Regions from separate parts of the Shewanella sp. SP1S1-7 genome, predicted to be linked through region 1. Evidence: riboswitches for the same ligand, from Rfam matches in the RefSeq annotation. Region 1 holds a riboswitch; the other holds the start of a gene.
What was found. A riboswitch is a leader RNA that binds a small molecule or an ion and turns the genes downstream of it on or off. The one in region 1 is predicted to bind cobalamin.
Positions count from the first base shown of each region.

Region 1 (11,893 bases):
GCTATCATATTGCCACCTAGCCAAGAGCCTCACTGCAATGAATCCATGTCGACTTTAGCCAATCAAATCCCCAACCAATCCTATGCCAGCACTCTGTCGCGGCTTGCACTACAAATAAAAACGTGGGGAAAAGCACTCGGATTTGCACAAGTTGGCATTTGCGATACAGATTTAACGGCCGAAGAAGCCAAACTCCAAGCATGGCTAGACAAAGGGTTTCATGGCGAAATGGCGTATATGGCAACCCACGGGATGATGCGCGCTCGCCCGCAAGAATTGCATCCGGGCACAGTGCGGGTAATATCCGTACGGATGGATTATTTACCACCCGAAGCTGGCTTTGCCACAAATCTCACCGATCCCAACTTAGGTTATATTTCCCGTTATGCGGGAGGTCGCGACTACCACAAGTTGATCCGCGCTCGGCTTAAAAAACTGGGGGATCAAATCAGTGCAGAGCTAGTGTCTCTCGGTTTCGATGCCGCTGACTTTCGCCCCTTTGTTGACTCAGCACCCGTACTCGAGCGCCCATTAGCCGAAAAAGCCGGTATCGGCTGGACAGGGAAACACTCACTCATACTCAACCATGAGGCGGGTAGTTGGTTCTTTTTAGGTGAGCTGTTGATCAATTTGCCTCTGCCTGTGGATATTCCCATTCAAGAAGGCTGTAACACTTGTGTCGCCTGCATCACCTCCTGCCCAACAGGGGCAATCGTAGAACCCTATGTGGTTGATGGTAGACGCTGTATTTCCTATCTCACCATAGAGCTGCAAGGCGCCATTCCTGAAGAATTTAGGCCACTTATGGGCAACCGCATCTATGGCTGCGATGATTGTCAGCTCGTGTGTCCCATCAATCGCCAAGCGCCGCTCACCGCCGAAACCGACTTCCATATTCGCCCGCAGTTAAAACAGCCCGATCTTCTCAGCCTTTTTGCTTGGAGCGAGGCAGAGTTTCTTAAACAAACTGAAGGCAGCGCCATTCGCCGCATTGGCCATAAACGCTGGTTACGTAATATCGCAGTCGCACTGGGTAACGCCCCCGCAAGCCCAAGTATTATTGCCGCACTTAACGCCCGCAATAACAGTGACGATATCGATGAGATAGTGCGTGAACATATCGAGTGGGCGCTCAATGCGCAACAATCGCGCCTTGCCGATATCGCAGCAATTGAACAACAAAAAGCACGCCGCAAGACTGAACGCATGGTGCGTATTATCAAAAAAGGCTTACCACGAGATGCTTAACATCTAACAATGTTATCAATAGCTTACTACTGATTAATTAGCCTAAACTAAGAATCGTTATTCGCTCCGTACGTCTATTGAACCTTGATATTAAACATGGCCAATAGACAGTGGCGTTTCCCTTATTCGCAGCGAATAAAAGACACCGGAGGCATAAACATCCGGTGTCTTTTTACTGAGTAAGCTCAATAAGTTCAGTTAAAAACTCTCACTCGAGCAGTGATATTAGCCAAGACGACGCAGTACGCGGGTTGCATCAACCATGTTTTTCAATGCAGGTTCGACTTCATCCCAAGTTCGGGTTTTTAGGCCACAATCTGGGTTGACCCATAATTGACGCACGGGGACTTTCTGCGCGGCTTTCTCGATTAACTGCACCATGGCCTCCACACTTGGGATGTTTGGTGAGTGGATGTCATACACACCGGGGCCGATTTCATTTGGATATTCAAAATCTTCAAAGGCGTTGAGTAACTCCATCCGCGAACGCGACGTCTCGATTGTGATCACATCTGCATCCATGGCTGCAATCGCGGCAATCGTGTCGTTAAACTCGCTGTAACACATGTGAGTGTGGATTTGAGTCTCATCAGTCACGCCAGCAGCGCTGAGTTTAAAGGCATTCACCGCCCAATCTAAATAGGTTTGCCACTCACTTTGCTTCAATGGCAGACCTTCACGGAAGGCGGGCTCATCGATTTGAATAATGCCAATCCCCGCATTTTGTAAATCGACCACTTCATCACGAATCGCCAGCGCCAGTTGTGTTGCAATCGCATCGCGGCTGATATCTTCACGGGCGAATGACCAATGCAGAATTGTCACAGGCCCCGTCAACATGCCTTTTACGGGCTTGTCGGTAAGACTCTGGGCAAACTCAGCCCACTCGACTGTCATAGCTTTTGGACGACTCACATCGCCGTAAATCAAGGGTGGCTTAACACAACGTGAGCCATAACTTTGTACCCAGCCATTTTTACTAAAACCAACGCCAGCTAACTGCTCGCCAAAGTATTCCACCATGTCGTTACGTTCGGCTTCACCGTGCACGAGTACGTCGATACCCAGTTTTAGTTGGCGTTCGATAGTATCGCGGGTCACTTGCTGTAACTGCTCAGTATACTGAGCATCACTTATCTCGCCCTTACGCCAGCGGCTGCGTAATCCTCGAATAGCGGGTGTTTGCGGGAACGAACCTATGGTCGTAGTGGGTAACAGGGGTAAACGGTATTTTTGCTGCTGCACGCTTTGGCGTACGCTGAAATCACTGACACGCTCGTAATCCGCAGTGGTTAATGCCGCAACACGCTCAATCACTTGCTTATCCGCAGCCTGTGCTTTGGCTTGACGACGAGCGATACAAAAAGCACTGATTTTTTGTGCTTCATCCGAATTAGGCGCCAACAATAATTGGCGAATTTTGCTCAATTCCAACAGTTTCTGCTTAGCAAAGGCTAACTGCTTACGCAGCACAGGTAATAGTTTGACTTCAACATCTAAATCGACTGGGCTGTGCAGCAATGAACATGATGTGCCAATCCACAGACGATCGCCTAAATCACGCGCCACTGCGCCAATACGCTCAGCAATCAAATCGATTTCTGCCGCCCACACGTTACGGCCATTAACTACGCCCACCGACAAAATTTGCTCACTGCGCAACGCATTTGCAAACACAGCCAGTTGTTCTGGGGCTGTGACTAAATCCAAGTGCAAACCAGCCACTGGCAAGGCAGATACTAGGGCTTGATGATGCACAATACCGCCATAATAACTCGCCAAAAGAACCTTGACGTTTACAGTGCTTAGCGCTTGATAAGTCTCTGCTATCGCTGCTTGCCACTGCGTGTCTAACTCTAATGCCAACACAGGCTCATCTAACTGTACCCATTCCACACCTTGGGCGACGAAACGCGCCAAGATGTCAGCATAAGCAGTTAATAAATTAGGCAATAAACTTAACTTATTGAACTCTTGACCCACTGTTTTAGCAAGGTGCAAGTAACTAACAGGGCCGAGTAGCACAGGTTTTGCTTTATAGCCTAGCGCTTGCGCTTCGCTGACTTCATCAAAAAACTGCTCGTAAGCAATCGAAAACTCTTGGTTTTGCGTCAGCTCTGGCACCAAATAATGATAATTAGTATTGAAATATTTGGTCATTTCAGAGGCTGGCGCATCTTGCCCTGTCGGCGCTCTGCCGCGGGCAACACGGAATAAGGTATCGAGATCGATAGCGCCTTCGCCGCGGTGTCGATCAGGGATGGCATTCAAGGTCGCACTCAGGGTTAATACTTGATCGTAAAAGGCAAAATCCCCCACGGGCACTTGCTCGACGCCCGCTGCGGTTTGCCACTGCCAATGGGTACGGCGCAGTTCACTCGCTACTTCACATAATTCGGCTTGAGTACTCTCACCACGCCAGTATTTTTCTAAGGCAAATTTCAATTCACGTCGACGCCCGATACGGGGAAACCCAAGACTATTTAATTGCATACCCTATCTTCCTTTATTTGAGATAAGCCAAATTCGGCACTTGCACCCACCAGATTGTGTTCTCTTGGCACTTTTCAGTATTTCCGCCTTGATAAATAACAATGGGCGTCTGGACGTCTAGAAGTTTATTGTGTTAGTCTCTATTCCAGCAACCGAATTGATTTCAAGCACAACATGAGCGAATTTCACCTGGAGTGAACATGATCGAACTAAGACATCTGCGAACCTTAATGGCCCTGAAGGAAAGTGGCAGTTTGGCGGGCGCAGCCAAAAAACGTTTTGTCACTCAATCCGCACTCTCCCACCAAATTAAGGAGTTGGAGCAAAGGATTAACTCGCCTATTTTTGTGCGTAAAAGCAAACCGCTGTCATTCACCCAAGAAGGTGCGCGTCTGCTTCATCTCGCGGAAGAAATTTTGCCTAAGGTGCTAGAAACCGAGACAGATCTTAAGAATGGCCTGGAAACCGAAACCAATCAGTTACGTGTCGGCATTGAGTGTCACAGCTGTTTTCGCTGGTTAATGCCTGTGATGGAGCAATTTAGACAAGAACATCCCCAAGCCGAGTTAGACTTGTCGAGCCGTCACTTGTTTGACTCGCTCAATGCCCTAGAAATGGGCGAACTGGATATAGTGCTGACCTCAGATCCTGTGCCTGGGCATTCACTCGCTTATCAGCATTTGTTTGATTTTGAAGTAAAGTTAGTGGTTGCTAAAGATCATCCGCTAGCGAAAGAGCCCTATGTCACCCCTAAGCAATTAGCGCGTTTACCGATAATTAGCTATCCCGTACCGCTGACGCGTTTAGACATTTATCGCCACTTTTTAGAACCTGCGGGCATAGAAGCGGGTGAGCAAAAAACCTGTGATTTGACCATGATGTTATTGCAACGCATCGCCTGCAAAGATGGTATCGCTGCCCTGCCGAACTGGTCGATAAATGAAGGTCACGGCTTAAGCCTTACTACGGTAAAGCTAGGACAGGAAGGCTTAAAACGGCCTCTATTTGGCGCCTATCGCCGCCATAGTGGTAACTCAACATTGATCCAAAATTGGTTACAACTGGTGGCGAGTGAAGGTTTATCTCGCCAGCAGAAGACTAATTAATGCGGGTGAAATCTAATAAAAAAGCCTGCGAATGCAGGCTTTTTTTATTGAATTAAATGGTTATTTTATTCGTTCAAACCGTCGCATCTAAATATTACAGCGGATTCATCAATAGACCACGCATAGACAATACGCGGCGCAGGATTAAACCAGGGGAATTCGAATTACGGGTCTGACGCAAATTATGGGCAATCATAAACTCTTGACGCAAGTCCTGATCGAGATCTAACGCTTCGAATGATTCTATCGTCAATGTCTGCTGTTGATTATCAATCAATGACTTAATCACACTTAAAGGGAATGATTGTTCGGCATTAGCATTTAAATACGCAAAGGCCGTGAGCGCGATAATTTGGCCGAACACACTGAACAGGGCCAAGGTTTGCACTTCGTCAGCATCAACCTCGACGCCTTCCATATCCGCTAAACTGTCCACCGCATCCGTTGCAATATCTTCAGTCAACTTCCAATAACCTTGGACTAACTTTTTATAGGGCTGCGGCAGCTCATCGAGACGCTCTTGCAGATAAAACGTAAAGGCATAGCGATAGATATTCACTTGACCTAAGCGGACTAAAGCTTCTTTCAAGGAGCGCGTCTTAGGATTAATCACCCCTGATGCCTGTGCGGAATTGCTGCGCATTAGCATGTGCGCCGCCAATGCGGGGTCACTCGAGATGATGTCGATCACGTTACGAATGTCGCCTTCAGCAAGGATCGCTTTTTTGAGTGGAATTAAAATCCCTCGGCGGCCAATCACTTGCTCTTCATTCGCTATAATAGCTCTAACTTGAGTAAAAACCTGTTGCTCAAGATCAGTCATAAGACACTTTGCACCTGTTTATTAACAATAAGATGATTCGGTTACTCTTCACATCATACCCAAAATTTAAAGAATTTCAGTACTAAGTCGCACAATAGCCTAACGAAAAGAATAAAAAATGACTACCTTATATGTAACATCAAATGGTGAAGCAAATAAGGTGCTGGAGGTGGAGATATAATCCCATGTTTTAAAACAATTTTAACATTTCCATTCTTCAAGTCGTCACGAGCCAGTCCGTCTAATGATTTATCTCTATTTCTACAACGAGGGTAAGCGACATCCATTCGCATTTCATTGCAATATGCCTCTCACTTACAATGACCAATTCAACATCAGTGTTGAAGCATAGCATTCCCGCTACATAGTCGACTTTTAGCTCATTACTACTCATCACTCTAGTGCCACAGTTTTCAGCAACAATTGTTCTGTAATGAGCATCATTTAGTATCATGGTCATGAGAATCTTGCCAATATAAGATGACTCAATAAAAGGATACAATTGAGCCTCAAACTGATATCAAAGTGGAAATGTCTTTATTTGGAATTGGCAAACAAACAATCCATTTGAAAAGAAAAATCAACTTAAGTATCATGGCTCAAACGTAGAGTTTTTTGCTCAAAGCACTGAAATAGTAAGCTGTTTTGACTGTTTCAGATAAAATATCGGAGAGAAACGTGAGATACAGTAAATTTACCATTGCTTTGTTGTGCTTGTGTGCAAGTAACTCGTACGCCTTAGAGTTGATAACTGCAACTGAAAACCAATCAGTAAACCAAATCGAACAAAAGTTTGATATTGATAACTTGTTAATATCTATTAATGACCGCTTATCTAATCATAAGAAAAGTGAATATGATTATGAATCACTATTAACAAACATCAAAAACGAGAAAGAGCATTATAACAAGGCAATATTGGCATTACCCAATGCCATTTTAACAGAAAGTGACCCGAGTAATTACTTCAAAGAAATCGAAACCTTAGTAAAGAACATTGATTCACTTGAAAAGAAATCGGTCGAAGACGAAGTTAAAAACAAAGAAAACTATCAAGATATATTAAAACAGTACGAAATTGTTAATAGTCAACGAACTCAAAGAAGCGCACAACTTTTTGCATTAAAAAAAGAAATTGTTAATCGTATTATTGCTGAGTTATCTAGTTCTGATAGTGTTAAGTCAGTTGACCTAGAAAGCTCTATGACTTGTTCTAAATTTCAATCTATAAATGATTGTTTAAAAGATACCGAAAAATATACAGTTAAGAACACGATTAATTCAGATCCATTCCTTAGTGATAAAAGTGTGCTGCTATCATACAAGGTTATTGATGCAAGTATGAATATGAATGGTGAACTGCATTATAGAGTTAATATGACGTTTAAACCGTCATATAACAACAAAATAGAATCATTACTCAATGAAAAACTGGGCCTTAAGTCCACTGTGATTACCCTTACGAGTAACGTTGATGCAGACTGGTATGTCGATGGTGCTAAGGTTGGTACAGGTAAGAAAATTTACCCCGAAGTGACCTTAGGTAAGCATGGCATTGTCGCATCATACAAAACCATGAAAAAATCAACCATTGAAACAGTAGAAACCAATGCTATTTTTAACTATAAATTTGGCAAGATAGAAGACAAACCCGCTACTGACAATGAAGAGATTAAAAGTATAGCGAATAAGTCAGCTGCAGAGGAGACCAAGTCTAAACAGACTAAGCCTAAATTAACTATGTATGCAAAAAAAGAAGACAACACATCGAAAGAAGTTAATAATAAAAATGAGATGTCTGCCGATAATAATGATAAAAATAGCTATGAATATTATCTTGGTATTAAACCGCTAAATAAAGAAGAACAAGATAAACAATTTAAGAATAGATAATAGCAAAAGCAGCCTTTATATTCATTTAAAGGCTGCAAAATAGCTTATGTAGTCAGATATTAAAAACGATAACCAAGGGTTAAACGAATATCACGGCCTCGACCAGAGTAATAACTATCACCCCAAAGGCCACCGTAATAACCTGCACTGACATAATCTTTATCGAATAGGTTATCGATACGCAGACTGGCAAGCCAAGCATCACGATTGTAGTTCAAGGCTAAATTACCAAGCACGTAACTAGATAACTTATCGCCTTCGTTACCGTTATTGCCTTCAATAAAACGATCACCCGTGTAGATAGCTTCGGCAAACACCTGGAAATGCTCAGCAAAATCCATGCTGACATAACCGCGCCCTGTGTGTTTTGCCACCCAAGACAGCTCTTTGCCATCATTGATACCGTCAGTAAATTCAGCATCGATATAGTTATACTCTAGCCCGAGCTGCAGCGCTTTAGTCACTTGCCAATCCCAATCGGCACTGGCGCCATAACGACGAGAAGCGTCAGCATTGACGTTCGCACCTTGGAAATCTCCTTTTGGAGGTGTCTCTGCGCTAGGATCGAACACGATTTCATCCTCTAAATCGAGGCGATACAGGTTCACTCGCAGGGTTTGGCTGGCAAGCGTCCAATCCCAACCCGCCTCATAGGAGCGGCCCGTCTGTGGCTTTAAGCCAAACACATCTTTAGGGGTATAAGCTTGCTCATCCACTTTCGCAAAACGGAAGTTTTCATCGCCACGTAGATAGAATCTGTGCTCCGTACTAGGACGGTAGTTTAGGCCAAACTCAAATGCTGTCGCATCTTCATCTAAATCGATACCATTAGGATAAACTTTGCGATCGACTAACTCGTCGGTCACCCGCGCATATCGCCCCCCCACAACATAACTTAGGGTATGACTTAATGGCACAGTGGCTTGTAAGTAAGCACTTTGTGTTTGCTGCACATTACTGCGCGCCATAGTGTCAAAATCAGCCTTACCACGGCTAATGTCTAAACCTGTGACTAGGTTTAGCTCACCTTGACGGGTACTGTAGTTCGCTAACGCTTTAGGACTAAACATCAACAGTGAGCGCGTGTTATGGCTGTTCGCCCCCCAATTAAAAGAAGACACTAAGGTATCGCTATAATCTAAATCCGCTGCTAAAGCCCAATTTTGATTAAGCTGATGCTGGTAACCCGTGCGCGCTGCAGTGGTCATCTCATGGACATATTCGCTGCTCTTGAAAGATTGGCGTGGGTCTTTATTGAACTGTTCTTCTGTCAATGAGCCAGGATTTTCACGGTCATCGTCGTAATAGCTGGTTTCAATAAAGAACGAATCTGTGGCCGTTTTATATTGAATGCGACCTAAAATCGACCCTGTTTCATTGGCATTATGCTTGCGGTAGTTGTCACCTTGGTTATAGCTACCAGTGAAAAAGTAACGCCAATCCTTGTTGATCGCGCCAGACACATCACCGCGACCTTCATAGGTATCAAAGCTGCCGCCGGATAACTGCACGCTACCACCAGTATTTTCAGGGGATTTAGTGACAATATTGATCACGCCGCCTACCGCTTGGTCGCCATAAAGCACACCCGCACTACCCGATAAAATTTCGATGCGCTCGACTTGGTTAAGCGGAATGGCATTAAGACTAGGAGCAGCGATATCGATATTATTGAGGCGACGACCATCAAGTAAAATCAGCGTGTTATTAACGGCAGTGCTGGCGCTAAAGCCACGCATCGCAAAACTAGTACCGATGTTATTATCCGAAATTTGAATACCGCTTTGACCGCGTAAAACCTCAGTCACGCTAGTGGCACCGCTCATTTCAATCGCCGCAGCGTCAATCACATTCACATTCGCGGCAATATTTAACGGGGTATTGTCAGAGCGGCCGATCACGACAAGATGCTCGTCGACTTTCGCTGTGCTGGTATCGTCTGCCGCCATAGCGGGCGCGATAACGGAAAAACTGCAAAGGCTACCGATCAGCAGCGCGATTTTTGTTGGATTTGTTCCCATTTTACCTTTAACTCCTGCAAGGAAAACGGGGCATTAGCGCCACGATACTGTTCATTCAGTAAAAGATACTGACAGTGACTATCGCATTTTGAGATCTGCCCACCGAAATCTCAAAAACACCTTTAGGGCCGGTCTCCGGACTTAGGCTATGTTAATCCGTAAAAATAGAATTAACGCGAGACTGACCTTTAACATTCTGACTATCGGGTTCTGTCTTGAACACACCAATCAAACGCGGTCTTCTCTCACCTTTTACCGTTGCGGGGGCAGTGCCAGAATTTCACTGGCTTCCCGATTATCTCGCGGCTTTCGCACGCAAGCACCTCAGAAGGTTGACTAAAAATTTGATTCATAGGGCACAGCCATCAATAAAACAGCGATACTCCCTTAAGGCTCAGCACATTATAGAGCCTGAGCGCGCGCATTATAGACGTCTATACGGATGAAAGTCCATCAAACTCAAGCGAGCGTCTACGGTCTACTTCAAGGAGAATGGGACTAAAGCGGAGATAAAATCTTGGCTATTATCTGCCTGCAATGGTGGTTTATCGGCAGAAAAAACGGCACCTCGCATCGACTTATGCAGTAGATACAAATCTTTATTGCCACTGACAACCGTATAATAGCCAATTTCCCCTTGAGGAGTTGAAGCATAGGCTTTGGGATTCAGTGGCGTCACACCGTGTAAATTGGGCATGGCTGTACAGCCTAGAATCGCATGAAATCCAGCGTGCCCATCGACTTCAGTGTCACCTAACTTCTGGTACACCACCTCGCCATCACAGGTCGATTTATAGGTCTGGGCCATCGCATCTAAAAAACGCTCAGGGCTAATACTCTCGGCCATATCCTTAAAACCCTGCACGCAAAATAGGGCACTCCACTGGGCTAATGCTTCCTGCTCAGGCACATATTCTGCCATAAACATGCCTGCTTGCTCCTCATGATAAGCCTGCTTCCAGCCCGCAGGCAGATTGAACCCTAATTGCTGACCAAATACCGGCAATACATGGGTATGAGCTGCGCCGCTTTCGCTCCGAGCTATATCTAATGTGGCTTGAACTGGCTCTGAGCCAATTAAGCTGCAGAGTAATAACACACTGGCACCTTGAAACAATCCAATAGGTGAACACAATGCTAATTTCATACTTATCATCCTTGTATCGCACTTATAATTAATACGACATCATGAAATTGAACAGAAAACACCCAGCATTCTAACGAAGAACCTTCGCTGAAAACAGTCAAAAAGTTATATTAACTGCCACTTTAAAAGAAATAATCACTATCACGACTTGAATAACAGGGAAATATCCCGTTTATCAGCACAATAGCGGCAAAGAGGTTAGTGCTATTCACTAAACAACCACATTTTCACTTCAGGTTTAGGCCTTTCCTGACTCAGAATCACCTGCCGTTGCTCTGGCGTTTCGCATTGGGCAACAGGGGTAAAATCCAGCGGCTTTATCACCAACGAATCGGCAGGCGGTACCGGAGATTTAGCGAACATCTCGTTATTCATCGACCAAGAGACCCATTCCCCCTTTTCACTGATCCCGACATACCCCTCACCCGCCCTCGCTAACCAAGTTAATCGTGGAATACGCGCTATGAGCTTCTCGACATTTTCTAGGTTAGCCCTATAGCCTACTGGCACGACTTTGCCGTCAGGACGGGTGAATACAAATGATGCTGAACCTATGGTGATCTTGCTTCCCTCCTGCCAATACCGATTGAGGATATCTTGAGCATAGTGAAAACCATATAGATAGGCGTAGTCACTATCATCGACAAGGATTTGCGGTACGGCATTGTCACGCAGCAACAAAAATCCCGTGCCAACACTGACAATACTGTTCACGCCTTTAATATCCGTTTGTTTGAGCCAATCGATACCACAGTTCGTTTCATTGCCCCAAAAGTGCGCCTCACCCGTTGGACTTAAGATTGCAAAAGCACAGCTATTTGACGTAATACTCGCGACATCCTGTAGCGCACTGCGAATAGGGTAAATATCGCTACTCTGCCCCCAAGTCACGACACTGCCATCCTTTTTCAAAGCGGCATAGGTCCCTTGGGTATACTCAACACGCACAACATCCATTAACTGTGGCAGCAGCTTTTTCATATTGGTTGACCGTTCAACTTGCCCCCAAATCACAGTGCTTCCGTCTTTTTTAAGAGCAGTAAAACCTCGTCCTTCAGCAAAAATATCCACGACATCAAACAGTTTATCCTGCACATGTTGGCTATTGCCGCCTTCGGGCCCATAACCCCAAGTGTGCACTTTTCCACTAGCATCGAGTGCG
Region 1 is NZ_JAUOEU010000003.1:91,493-103,385, reverse strand. It holds gene queG (tRNA epoxyqueuosine(34) reductase QueG) at 46-1,248, shown strand; gene metE (5-methyltetrahydropteroyltriglutamate--homocysteine S-methyltransferase) at 1,474-3,741, opposite strand; gene Q4Q49_RS03750 (LysR family transcriptional regulator) at 3,942-4,847, shown strand; gene Q4Q49_RS03745 (HDOD domain-containing protein) at 4,942-5,670, opposite strand; gene Q4Q49_RS03740 (hypothetical protein) at 6,349-7,563, shown strand; gene Q4Q49_RS03735 (TonB-dependent receptor) at 7,623-9,584, opposite strand; cobalamin riboswitch at 9,693-9,926, opposite strand; gene Q4Q49_RS03730 (hypothetical protein) at 10,063-10,731, opposite strand; gene Q4Q49_RS03725 (hypothetical protein) at 10,936-11,893, opposite strand, start outside.

Region 2 (11,893 bases), on a different contig from region 1:
TCTAATGCCAGAGAAGTTCACCAATCCCATGCGAAGCCACTAATCAATGTATGTAACTTCGCTAGGGGCGTCTTGGCTGCTGGTGAAAACAATAGCAAGGAGGATAGGACGAGCAGTCCTCCTTGGTCGACTCTTGATAAAAAAATCAGGGGGTGAAGCCCCACGACCTTGATGTAGATTTTTAATTTGAAATTGAGGCCAGTGTAACTCTGAATAGAGTGCATTCCATTGGAGGTAAATTGAAGTTTTTAGTGATTATCTTCGGCATAGCTGTGTCGATATTTATGCATGGAAGTGGGTTGTCTGTCGATAGCAAATGGTGGTGGGATTTACTGTTATCTTTCAATGTAAAAGCATTAAGTGAAAACTTGGGGATGGTTGTATTTTGCTTTTGGATACATCTTCCACTGATGATCATATTTTCTTTAGTATGTGCTTTGATTATTAATCGAGTTGGGTATCCAAGGTATTTTATTTACTCTGTGTTAGGTACTTCATTTTTTACATTTGTTGTGCTGCCATCACTGCCTGTTTTCGATGTGTTATTAGCTGGCGGGATGAGTCCATTACGTTTTATTGATATCTTTGTAAAAACACTCATGTTTCTGACCTTGTTCTTTGTTTTTAATATACTTATGAAAAAGTATAATAGGTTGAATTTATTTGGTTAATTTTTACTTTCAAGATGTTTCGCTGACTGTGTTTATTGATTTATTTTAGGGATGATTTAAGAGTTTTTTATGAAAAAAATTAGTTTTTTGGGTATGAGCATAGTGCTTGCTTTGACACTTGTTATCGGCCTTGCAGTTGATTTGATAGTTGAATTTAAGTCTGAATCGATTTTTATGCAGATGAATATTTTTAGCTTTAAATTATTATTTTCGTTACTTAGCATGCTTTGTGTATATATTGCTATTGCAGTCACTTTTAATTTTAAAGTGTTACCTATGCTTATAGGCAAAGATTATCAGTAAAATTACTTTAGGTGGTCTAAATTTCGATAGCTAGAAGTTTTCTTTTTATTTAACCTATGGTCTATGGGTGATCTACAATATTTCACCGTTGTAATAGTTAATTTAGCTGTGGTTGAGTTGATACACTTATATTTAGTTTATAAAAGTATCAATGATAAGCTCGAGTCTACTATATAAATTGGTAAGTTGAGGGTAATAAGTCTTGTGGCGTTGGCATAATTCTTTCAATGCGAATAGTTCACTCTAACGCCACAGAAGTTCACCGATCCCTTGCGAAGTTGTCGAAATACGCAGATAGCTCTTAGTTGTTAGAGTGGGGCCGTGGCGACATCATGGATGATGGCGCAGGCTCGGGGGCACATGGATGTGCCATCTGAGCCGTTAGGCGATTTTTATTGGAGTATGAGGCAGGTAACTAATGCATGTACTTAGCTAGGGTGAGTGCTGCGTAGCAGCGTTTCGAACGAGAGCTAGGGATGGCGAACTGGCAGTTAGACATGGACGTTGTTCGGCAAGGGGAGATGCAAGGCGAATAATCACCTTTTGTGATTGCGCTTATGGGCGAGAGGCAGGGATGCCAAACTGGCTGTTGTATATGGATATACTTGGGGATTGCTGTTGATCCCCTTCTTGCCCTGGTGTGGAATGGAGTTCCACGACTTTGATTTTGATTTAAAAAATCAAACGAAGTTTGAATCAGCTTCTACAACCGCGTTAGCGTAATCCAAACCCCGATGGTTATTGCACCTAATAGCGAGAGGCAAGGATTGCCGAGCTGGCTTTTGTGTATGGATAATCTGTTCAACCACGTTTATGTAACACCATAAATGTATTTTTATAGGGCATAAGGATTTTAAAATTAGACAGTTAGCTGGTTGGTGAATTGGCCAACTGCATTAACCACTTTTTGTGCACCATCTTGAATCTCTGACATAACCTCACCCGATTGGGTTGAGAGTGTTAACCCCTGTTGCGCTTGTTGCTTACCTTGCTCAATCATATTGACTGCACTTTCGGTTAACATTTTATTTTTTGATACTACCTCTACAATTTCCTCTGTCGCTTTACTGGTACGTGAGGCAAGTTGTCTGACTTCATCTGCAACGACTGCAAAACCGCGTCCTTGTTCTCCTGCGCGAGCGGCTTCAATTGCTGCATTTAAGGCAAGAAGATTGGTTTGATCGGCGATGCCACTGATACTTTTTACTAGCTCACCAATCATTTGAGATTGCTTATCTAATGCTTCAATGCCTTTGGCTGCATCATTCATTTGCGTCGCTAATTTATTCATCATCACAACTGTTTCTTGTAGCACTAAGCTCCCTTTTTTTGCAAAAGCATCGGTTTGTTGGGATGTGCTATAGGCTATGTCAGCCGCTTCGGATACGGCCAGTTCTCTGTTGACTTGATCTGTGATAACAGTGGCAAATTTTACGACTTTGTAGAGTTCGTTGTAGCTATCAAAAATAGGATTATAAGAGGCTTCTAACCAAACGATACGGCCATAGCTATCCACACGTTTAAAGCGATTCGCGACAAATTGTCCCTTGCATAGCTGATCCCAAAAATGCTTGTATTCTATTGAGTTATATTCTTCTGGTTCGCAAAAAATTCTATGGTGTTTACCAACAATTTGATTCTTAGTGTATCCCATCGCATTTAAAAAGTTATCGTTAGCAGTAATGACTGTACCGTCTAAGTTAAACTCAATAACAGCGGTAGAGCGCTGTAATGCTTGGTTTAAATCTTCATGTTTTTTCGAGCTTTCAATAGTACGGGTTAGATCGTTTGCATAAATAGAAAAGTGTTTTAACTTGCCATTACTGTTTTTGACGGGCTGTAAAATGGCTCGTAACCAAGCTTCCTCACCATCGCCCTTAACAATTTGTAGTGCACCTACCCAATGTTCGCATTGCTTTATGGCATTGCACATTGCTTTATAATGACTTGTGTTTCGAGCTCGCGCTGGCACCATTTCCGTTAAGTGTTTGCCGATAGGTGAGTTTTTTTGAAATAACATGTCGTCAGTAAAATTAGCGTTGATTGCGATAATTTTTCCATCAGCATCTAGCGCTAATACTAACATCTCACTATCAAGGCTTTCCCTAACTTGCCGCATTGAAAATAACTCTTCTTTCAATTGTTCATGTTCAGCCTTTAATTTTTTGTTAAATATGATCATATTGATTTCCAAGAAGTCTTAAAACGTCATTTTTATGATGAGAAACTGAGTATAGTCGATAAATTTTTTTCTACTTATATGATGCAGTCTGCTAATTAGATCAAATTGTTATGCCGATAGCTTTATATATCGTCTTTAGCGTTGAACTAAGGCTATATCACTATAACGTTGTTGTGGAGTCATCATTTAGACTTACTGGTTGGTTTTTTGAATACTGTGTTTGGATATTTTTTCTCAAGCAGGAAAGGATGTTGGATTATTCATGATGTTGAATTTATTGGTTTATTTATTTAGGATTTAAGTGTGATTGGTGTCGGGTGTGTATATCACGGTTTATTGTGGGTTAGTTATTATTTCGGGTCTTAGTATGACTTATGAATATACCGTAATTATTCAGAAAATCACTTTGTGTGGTCTACATTTCGATATCTAGAGTTCTTCATCCACTTCACTAGTCGTTAATGGGTAGCGGCCATATTCCATTATCGGAATAATCCATTTCGCTTTGGTTGAGTTGATCCACTTGTCTTTAGTTTATAGAAGTATCAATAGTCATCTTGAGTCAACAATATAACTTGGTAAGTTGAGGACAATAAGAAGTGTGGAACTGGCATCACTCTTTCACTGCGAAAAGTTAACACTAATGCCGCAGACGTTCACCGATCCCCTGCGAAGTTGTCGAAATACGCAGATAGCTCTTAGTTGTTAGAGTGGGGCCGTGGCGACATCATGGAGGATGGCGCTGACTCGGGGGCACATGGATGTGCCATCTGAGCCGTTAGGCGATTTTTATTGGAGTATGAGACAGGTAACTAATGCATGTCACTTCGCTAGGGTGAGTGCTGCGTAGCAGAGTTTCGAACTAGAGCCAGGGATGGCGAACTGGCAGTTAGACAAGGACGTTGTTCGGCAAGGGAGAATCCAAGGAGGATAGGACGAGCAGTCCTCCTTGGTCGGGTGTGGGGTGAAGCCCCACGACTTTGATTTTAATTTTCTAAAGTAAAAAATTAGGGGCGATAACTCGCCCCTTAACTTTGCCCATTTATAAAGTTGCCTAAATTCAGTTTGGCCAAATTACTGAGTAAACATGATTACTCGGGATCATAATCAAGTACTGGCGCCAGCCACTTCTCCGTCTCAGCTACAGTCATCCCTTTACGCTTCGCATAATCTTCCACTTGATCGCGGCCGATGTTACTCACGCCAAAGTAGCGCGATTTCGGGTGGGCGAAATACCAGCCCGATACTGCCGCTGTGGGGAACATGGCGTAGCTTTCGGTGATGTTCAAGTTGATAGTTTCATCGGGCTTGAGCAAGTCCCATAACAAGCCTTTTTCTGTGTGATCTGGGCATGCTGGGTAACCCGGTGCGGGGCGTATACCTTTGTATTTCTCGCGGATTAAGGCTTCGTTGCTTAACTGCTCATCGGCCGCATAACCCCAAAACTCTTTACGTACCCGCTCGTGCATCCGCTCGGCAAAGGCTTCGGCTAAACGGTCTGCTAAGCACTTGAGCATAATGGCGTTGTAGTCGTCGTGGTTGGCTTCAAAACGTGCCACATGTTCGTCTATGCCGTGGCCCGTGGTCACCGCAAAGCCGCCCATGTAATCGGCGATGCCTGAGTCTTTTGGCGCAACAAAGTCGGATAGACAGAAGTTGTCGTTACCGACACGCTCAAGCTGCATCCGCAGGTGATGTGTGGTCATTTCAACTGTGGTGCGCGACTCATCGGTATACAGCTCAATGTCGTCGTAATTGACGGTATTGGCAGGGAATAAGCCAATAACCGCTTTCGCCGTGAGCCACTTTTCTTCGATGATTTGTTTGAGCATGGCCTGACCATCGGCGAACAGTTTTTGCGCTTCTTCACCGACCACTTTATCGGTGAGGATTTCAGGGTAATGGCCGTGCAATTCCCACGAGCGGAAAAACGGTGTCCAGTCGATACGCTCAACTAAATCTTCTAACGGATAATTATCAAATACTTGGCGCCCGAGCACGTTTGGCGTGAACGGGGTGTAGTTGGCCCAATCGTGTTGGCAGCGATTATCGCGCGCCGCTTCGAGTGACACTATCTCTTTGCGCTTGGCTTGGGATAAACGCTTAGTGCGCATATCGTCGTATTCGGCATAGGTTTCGTCTATGGTCGCTTGGCGGGTCTCGTTGTTGATGAGCTTACTCACCATAGGTACGGCGCGGGACGCATCGGCGATATAAATAGCACCATGGGGATAATGGGGCGCAATCTTCACTGCTGTGTGGATTTTAGAGCAAGTGGCGCCGCCGATAATCGCCGGAATGGTTAAGCCTTCACGGTGGAAGGTTTTCACGTTATGCACCATTTCGTCCAGACTCGGAGTGATGAGGCCCGACATGCCGATGATATCGATATTGTGTTCTTTCACTGCGTCGAGAATTCGCTCCACCGACACCATCACACCTAAATCGAATACCTCAAAACCGTTACAGGCGAGCACCACGCCGACGATATTTTTGCCGATATCGTGCACGTCGCCTTTTACCGTCACCATCAAAATCTTGCCGTTAGATTGGCCTTCGACCTTTTCCAGCTCGATATAGGGGTTTAAGTAAGCCACGGCTTTTTTCATCACCCGCGCCGATTTCACCACCTGCGGCAGGAACATCTTGCCCGAGCCGAACAAGTCACCGACCACGTTCATGCCGTCCATCAAGGCGCCTTCAATCACATCCAGTGGACGTTTCGCCTCTTGGCGAGCGGCTTCGGTATCTTCATCGATAAATTCGGTAATGCCTTTGACGAGCGCATGGGATAAGCGTTGGCTCACTGGCCAGCTGCGCCATTCTAAATCTTCTTTCTTACCAACCTGTGCGCCATCACCGCGGAATTTCTCCGCGATTTCAAGTAACTGCTCGGTATTGCTTGAGCCTTCGACTGGGCAGGGCAAGTTAAGCACCACGTTTTCGACCCGTACTTTAAGCTCAGGATCGATATCGTCGTAAATGGCTAACTGGCCCGCGTTGACAATGCCCATGTCCATGCCGACTTTGATGGCGTGGTACAGGAATACCGCGTGAATCGCTTCGCGCACTGGGTTGTTACCGCGAAACGAGAACGACACGTTCGATACGCCGCCCGAAATCATCGCGTGGGGCAGGGTGGCTTTAATCGCTTTAATGGCATCAATAAAATCGACGGCATAGTTGTCGTGTTCATCGATACCGGTGGCGATGGCAAAAATGTTCGGGTCGAAGATGATGTCTTCTGGCGGAAAGCCGACCTTGTCGACCAGCACCCGATAGGCGCGGGTACAGATTTCGATTTTACGCGCCTTAGTATCGGCCTGACCTTGCTCATCGAACGCCATAATAATGGCCGCCGCGCCGTAGCGTTTCACCAGTGTTGCTTGCTCAATAAACTTGGCTTCGCCTTCTTTAAGGGAAATCGAGTTAACTATGCCTTTGCCTTGAATACATTTTAGGCCAGCTTCGATGACTTCCCACTTAGAGGAGTCGATCATAATCGGTACGCGGCTGATGTCGGGCTCAGAGGCGATCAAGTTTAAAAACTTGTGCATGATCTCGGCGCCATCGAGCATGCCTTCGTCCATGTTGATGTCGATGATTTGCGCGCCGCTTTCGACCTGCTCGCGGGCGACATCGAGCGCTTGCTCAAACTTGCCTTCTTTGATCAATTTTAAAAACTTAGCCGAGCCTGTGACGTTGGTGCGCTCTCCCACGTTAACGAACAGGGATTGCGCATCGATAGTCAGTGGTTCCAAACCTGCCAAGCGGCAAGCTACCGGAATGTCTGGCAAAATACGCGGGTCGTGACGGCTCACCGCTTCGCGGATCACGCGGATATGTTCAGGGGTACTACCACAACAACCACCGATAATATTGAGCATGCCTTCGCGCGCCCAATCTTCGATCACATTCGCCATGTCTTCTGGGGTTTCATCATAGCCGCCAAACTCGTTCGGCAGACCCGCGTTCGGATGCGCCGACACATAACATTCGGCTATACGCGATAGTTCTTCGACGTACGGGCGCAGCTCTTTTGGCCCAAGCGCACAGTTAAGGCCGATAGATAAGGGCTTGATATGGCGCAGGGAATTATAAAAAGCTTCGGTGGTTTGGCCGGTAAGGGTGCGGCCAGAGGCATCGGTAATAGTGCCCGAGATCATGATAGGTAAGCGGTCACTCGAATGCTGACCAAATAAGTCATCAAACACCGATTCAATTGCAAACAGTGCGGCCTTGGCGTTTAAGGTATCGAAGATGGTCTCGACCATAATGATATCCGCGCCGCCTTCAATCAGCGCCTTAGTGGACTCTCGGTAAGCGCTCACTAACTCATCGAAGCTGACGTTGCGATAGCCAGGGTCGTTCACATCAGGGCTAATCGAACACGTACGGTTAGTGGGGCCTAACACACCAGCGACGTAGCGCGGAATGCCTGTGGCAGCAAACACTTCATCACAGGCTTCACGGGCGAGGCGGGCGCCGGCTAAGTTAATTTCGGCGGACAGCGACTGCATGTCGTAGTCGGCCATGGCGATAGTCGTAGCATTAAAGGTGTTGGTTTCAATGATGTCGGCACCGGCGTTTAAGTAGTCGGTATGAATTTTTTTGATGATCTGGGGTTGCGACAACACCAATAAATCGTTGTTGCCTTTGACGTCAGTGTGCCAATCTTTAAAGCGTTCGCCGCGATAATCCTCTTCTTCGAGCTTGTGGTCTTGGATCATAGTGCCCATGGCACCGTCTAAGATTAGAATGCGCTCAGCAAGCTGTTTACGAATGTCTGCCAATATCTGGCCGGCTTTGGTAGAGGGTATCGTCATAAATAATTACCTTAAATACAGCTAAGTTAAGTCCAAGCATCGACCCTTGTTATGCAAAGTGCATTTTATTCTGGTCTATCGACATTTGTTTTTGGATACTTGTTTTTATAAAATGTTTTTGGACATTTAAACGTATAGACGTCCATAATACGCGACTTATGATTGTCAGGGCAAGGTCAAAATTGACTGACGACAATTGGGTCCTATCAGCACTTTTCACCCAGTTTAACGGCTCTTTTTTTAGGGCTAGTTGTAGAGCTAGGGCGTAATTGAGTATATAGGACGACGGGTCTAATGTGGGGCTTCAACAGAATTTGCCATGAGTGATAGACATAGGAATACGATGAAACAAGTTCGATTGTTATTGTTGCGTCACGGCGAGTGTGAAGGCGGCGCCATTTTACGCGGCCGTGTGGATGTGCCTTTAAGCGAAAAGGGCTGGCAGCAAATGTCGGCAGCGGTTGAGTCACAGGCCAGCGTGTGTAGCGCGATTTATAGCTCGACCTCACGCCGCTGCGCCGAATTTGCCCAAGCCTTTGCCGCCGAATTGCATTCGACGGCGGCGCTGGTATCTGAGTCAAGGCCATTGCAGGCGCAGCTTTTATCGGGTTTACAAGAAATCGACTTTGGTGATTGGGACGGTCGTCGGCTCGATGAACTGTATCAACAAGCGGGCGAACACTTAGCGGCGTATTGGCAAAATCCTTGGCAAACTCCGCCGCCCAATGGGGAAACTATGGCAAGCTTCGAGTCGCGGGTGAATGGCGCAATTGACCAGATACTTGCCGCCGAGTTTGAACGATTGACGGTCGACTCAGATAACGCCGAGCTGGCTGTGGGAGCGGGCGTGGCTGCGGGCGAACTGGCTGCCAAAGTATGGGTCGTGACCCACGGCGGAGTGATCCGTCACTTAATGGCGCGCGCCCTTGGGGTTGAGCGGGCGGTGGGCTTTTACAGTCAACTCGATTTACCCGTGGCGGCCGTGGTGAGCATTACTGTGCTGCAAGATGAACACGGCGTTTGTTACTGGCGTTTAGATTGGCCGAGCGGACGCTGCGAGTGATCCGCGTTGCCCTAAGGTGAAGATTTTTCTTGTCTTACCAGCGTGATTGTCGATTGCCTATTAAGGTAAATATAGGATAATGCTTTTTCCTGACGTCCCCGACGCACACGGCCTTGCAAGGCTGGTGGCAGTGTATCGGATGACGTCACAGAAATAGGTGTTGGGAGTTTTGAGTGGTGCGAGTGTGTTCTGTGGCAACTATTGCCTAGACACGCTGCAAAGGCTTGAAATCAATCTCAACATAATAGGGAATCGGGGAGCTGCTCGTCAGTCAGCCCGAACTGTGCCCGCAACTGTGAGTGACTTTTTATATTGTTTTCAATAGAAAAGTGACGAGTCAGGAGACCTGCCTATTTCTGTTATCGCTGCGTGCAGCCTTAGTTCTCGAGCGGGTGACTCGAGGGAGCCGATGACAATGTGCACAACCTTTTTTAATTCAGGTTTGGACTCGCTAGGAGCACCGCGTTGGTGAAACTCTCTGCCATCCAAACGAGCCATGCTTTGAATGACAGCGACACTCGCCCATCAGCGAGCCAGACGGTCGCGCTTGATGTCAGCCAGTTAAGCTGGTGTATCGATGGCAAAACCATTCTTTCCAATATTAACTTTGCGTTGCCAACGGGGCAGATGTTGGGTTTGATTGGGCCTAACGGTGCGGGTAAGTCTAGCTTGCTACGCTGTCTGTATCGCTTTGTTCGCCCGACTCAGGGCAAAATTACCCTGTTTGATCAAGATATTGAGCGTTTATCGCCCAAGGCGTTTGCTTGCCGTGTCGCTGTAGTGCAGCAAGACACGCCGCACTATTTTGACCTAACCACAGAGCAATTGGTCAGCATGGGCTTAACGCCGCATAAGGGCATGTTCGATACCAATTCGAGCTGTGACGGCGAGCGCATTGCAAAGGCTCTAGAGAAAGTCGGCCTGAGCCATAAGATGCACCAACAGTACGAGCACTTATCCGGCGGTGAAAAGCAGCGTGCCTTGATCGCCCGCGCCATAGTGCAGCAGCCGCAACTGTTGATCCTCGACGAGCCAACCAACCACCTCGATGTGCGTTATCAAATCCAAATCCTCGAATTAGTGCGTAGCCTTGGCATCAGCGTGATTGCCTCCATTCACGATCTCAATTTAGCCAGCGCCCTGTGCGACAGTTTGTTGTTGATCCATAACGGTGAAGTTAGCGCTATGGGCACGCCAACCGAGGTATTAACCGAGGCGCGAATTGGCGATGTGTTCGGCGTTTGCGCTCAGGTGTCGACCCATCCACAACATAAAAAGCCCTTAATCAGCTACTTTTATGGCTACCATGATTCGACGCACAACATGGCTAATGCTTTGGCTGAGCGAGGCGAGGGCGGATGATTCAGGGAGTAAACAGCATTTCATCTTACATTTGGGGCGTATCGTGACACCTTTGACGAGACAACAACTGATGCTGGTCGCATTAGGCATAATCACTTTGATAACCCCCATTGCCGCCACGAGTTTTGGCGCGGCGAACATCAGTTTTATGGATGTTATCCAAGTGTTTATCAATAAAATGGCCAACCTCACTCAAGCCAATGGCATGACGGAGCGCATCGTGATGGAGCTCAGACTGCCGCGTATTTTACTGGCCTTTGTGGCGGGTGCGGGCTTGTCTTTGGCGGGCAGCGTGCTGCAAACCGTGACCCGCAATCCATTGGCCGACCCTTATCTGTTTGGCATTAGCTCAGGCGCGTCCTTTGGCGCTGTGGTGATGTTGACGTTATTTACGGGGTCTGGATTTTTTGAGAATACGGGTATGGCGGCGAACTCGGGGATTTTTAGTGGCTCGGGCGCCTTGTCGGGTTTGCTTTGGTTTAGCTTGCCCTTCGGCGCTTTTATTGGCGCCAGTTTGTCGGTACTGATAGTGCTGGCCTTGTCTGGCCTTGGGCTCAATAGCCAAGTGGAGCGCATGTTGCTCTCAGGCGTGGCGACCTCCTTTATGTTCGGCGCGCTAACGAGTCTGTTGTTGTATTTCGCCAGTCCGCAGGCGACGGCTTCTGTGTTGTTTTGGAGTTTAGGCAGTTTCGCCAAGGCCAGTTGGTCCTTGCTAGTGCTGCCAACACTGGTGATTGGCGCGAGTTTGTTCATTATTTTAGGCATGAAACGGCAGATCATGGCGTTGCAAGCGGGGGATGAAACGGCGCATACCTTAGGGGTGAATGTGCCTAAGTTGCGACTCAATATGCTGCTGCTCTGCTCCTTGATTACCGCGATTTTGGTTGCCACCTGCGGCGGTATTGGGTTTGTCGGTTTGATGATCCCCCACACAGTGCGCATGCTGTTTCCCGGTCGTCAGCCGATTCTATTAACGGCGCTGGTGGGTGGATTATTTATGGTGTGGATTGATGTGCTGGCGCGCTGTTTATTGGGCAATCAAGAGTTGCCCGTGGGGATTATCACGGCGGCCATAGGTAGCATGTTCTTTTTGCTGATTTTGCGTAAACGCAGAGTCATGGCGTAAGCACATAGTCAGAACGTAATCCTAGAGTCATCTAGCAAGCGCAGACTGGCGGGATAATCAGCATTTTTGTTGATATCTGCCCCGCGATTGGAAATGCAAAATTGGACATGTTAGTCATAGACGCAGGATGCGTTGTGGTTATTTAAGATAATAAGTGGAGTGTGGATGTCTCAGTCAGCCGTGTCTTTTCAAATCAGCCCTGTGAGTAAAGCGCAGGATCCATTGATCCAGCAGAAAATTGATCTTAAGACTAAGCCGCCCGGCGCCTTAGGTCAGCTCGAATCCTTAGCCTTACAGATTGCCCGCGTGCAAGCGACTGATTCACAAAAAACGGATCAGCCACAAAATACTGTGCTGAAA
Region 2 is NZ_JAUOEU010000005.1:119,529-131,421, reverse strand. It holds gene Q4Q49_RS06270 (hypothetical protein) at 240-671, shown strand; gene Q4Q49_RS06265 (hypothetical protein) at 741-974, shown strand; partial or broken gene Q4Q49_RS22170 (methyl-accepting chemotaxis protein) at 1,834-2,229, opposite strand; partial or broken gene Q4Q49_RS22165 (PAS domain-containing protein) at 2,380-3,060, opposite strand; gene metH (methionine synthase) at 4,248-7,982, opposite strand; gene Q4Q49_RS06250 (histidine phosphatase family protein) at 8,326-9,045, shown strand; cobalamin riboswitch at 9,249-9,414, shown strand; gene Q4Q49_RS06245 (ABC transporter ATP-binding protein) at 9,514-10,407, shown strand; gene Q4Q49_RS06240 (iron ABC transporter permease) at 10,376-11,533, shown strand; gene cobT (nicotinate-nucleotide--dimethylbenzimidazole phosphoribosyltransferase) at 11,699-11,893, shown strand, end outside.
Region 2: linked by a shared signal. The riboswitch ahead of Q4Q49_RS06245 (ABC transporter ATP-binding protein) and the one ahead of Q4Q49_RS03735 (TonB-dependent receptor) in region 1 are both predicted to bind cobalamin.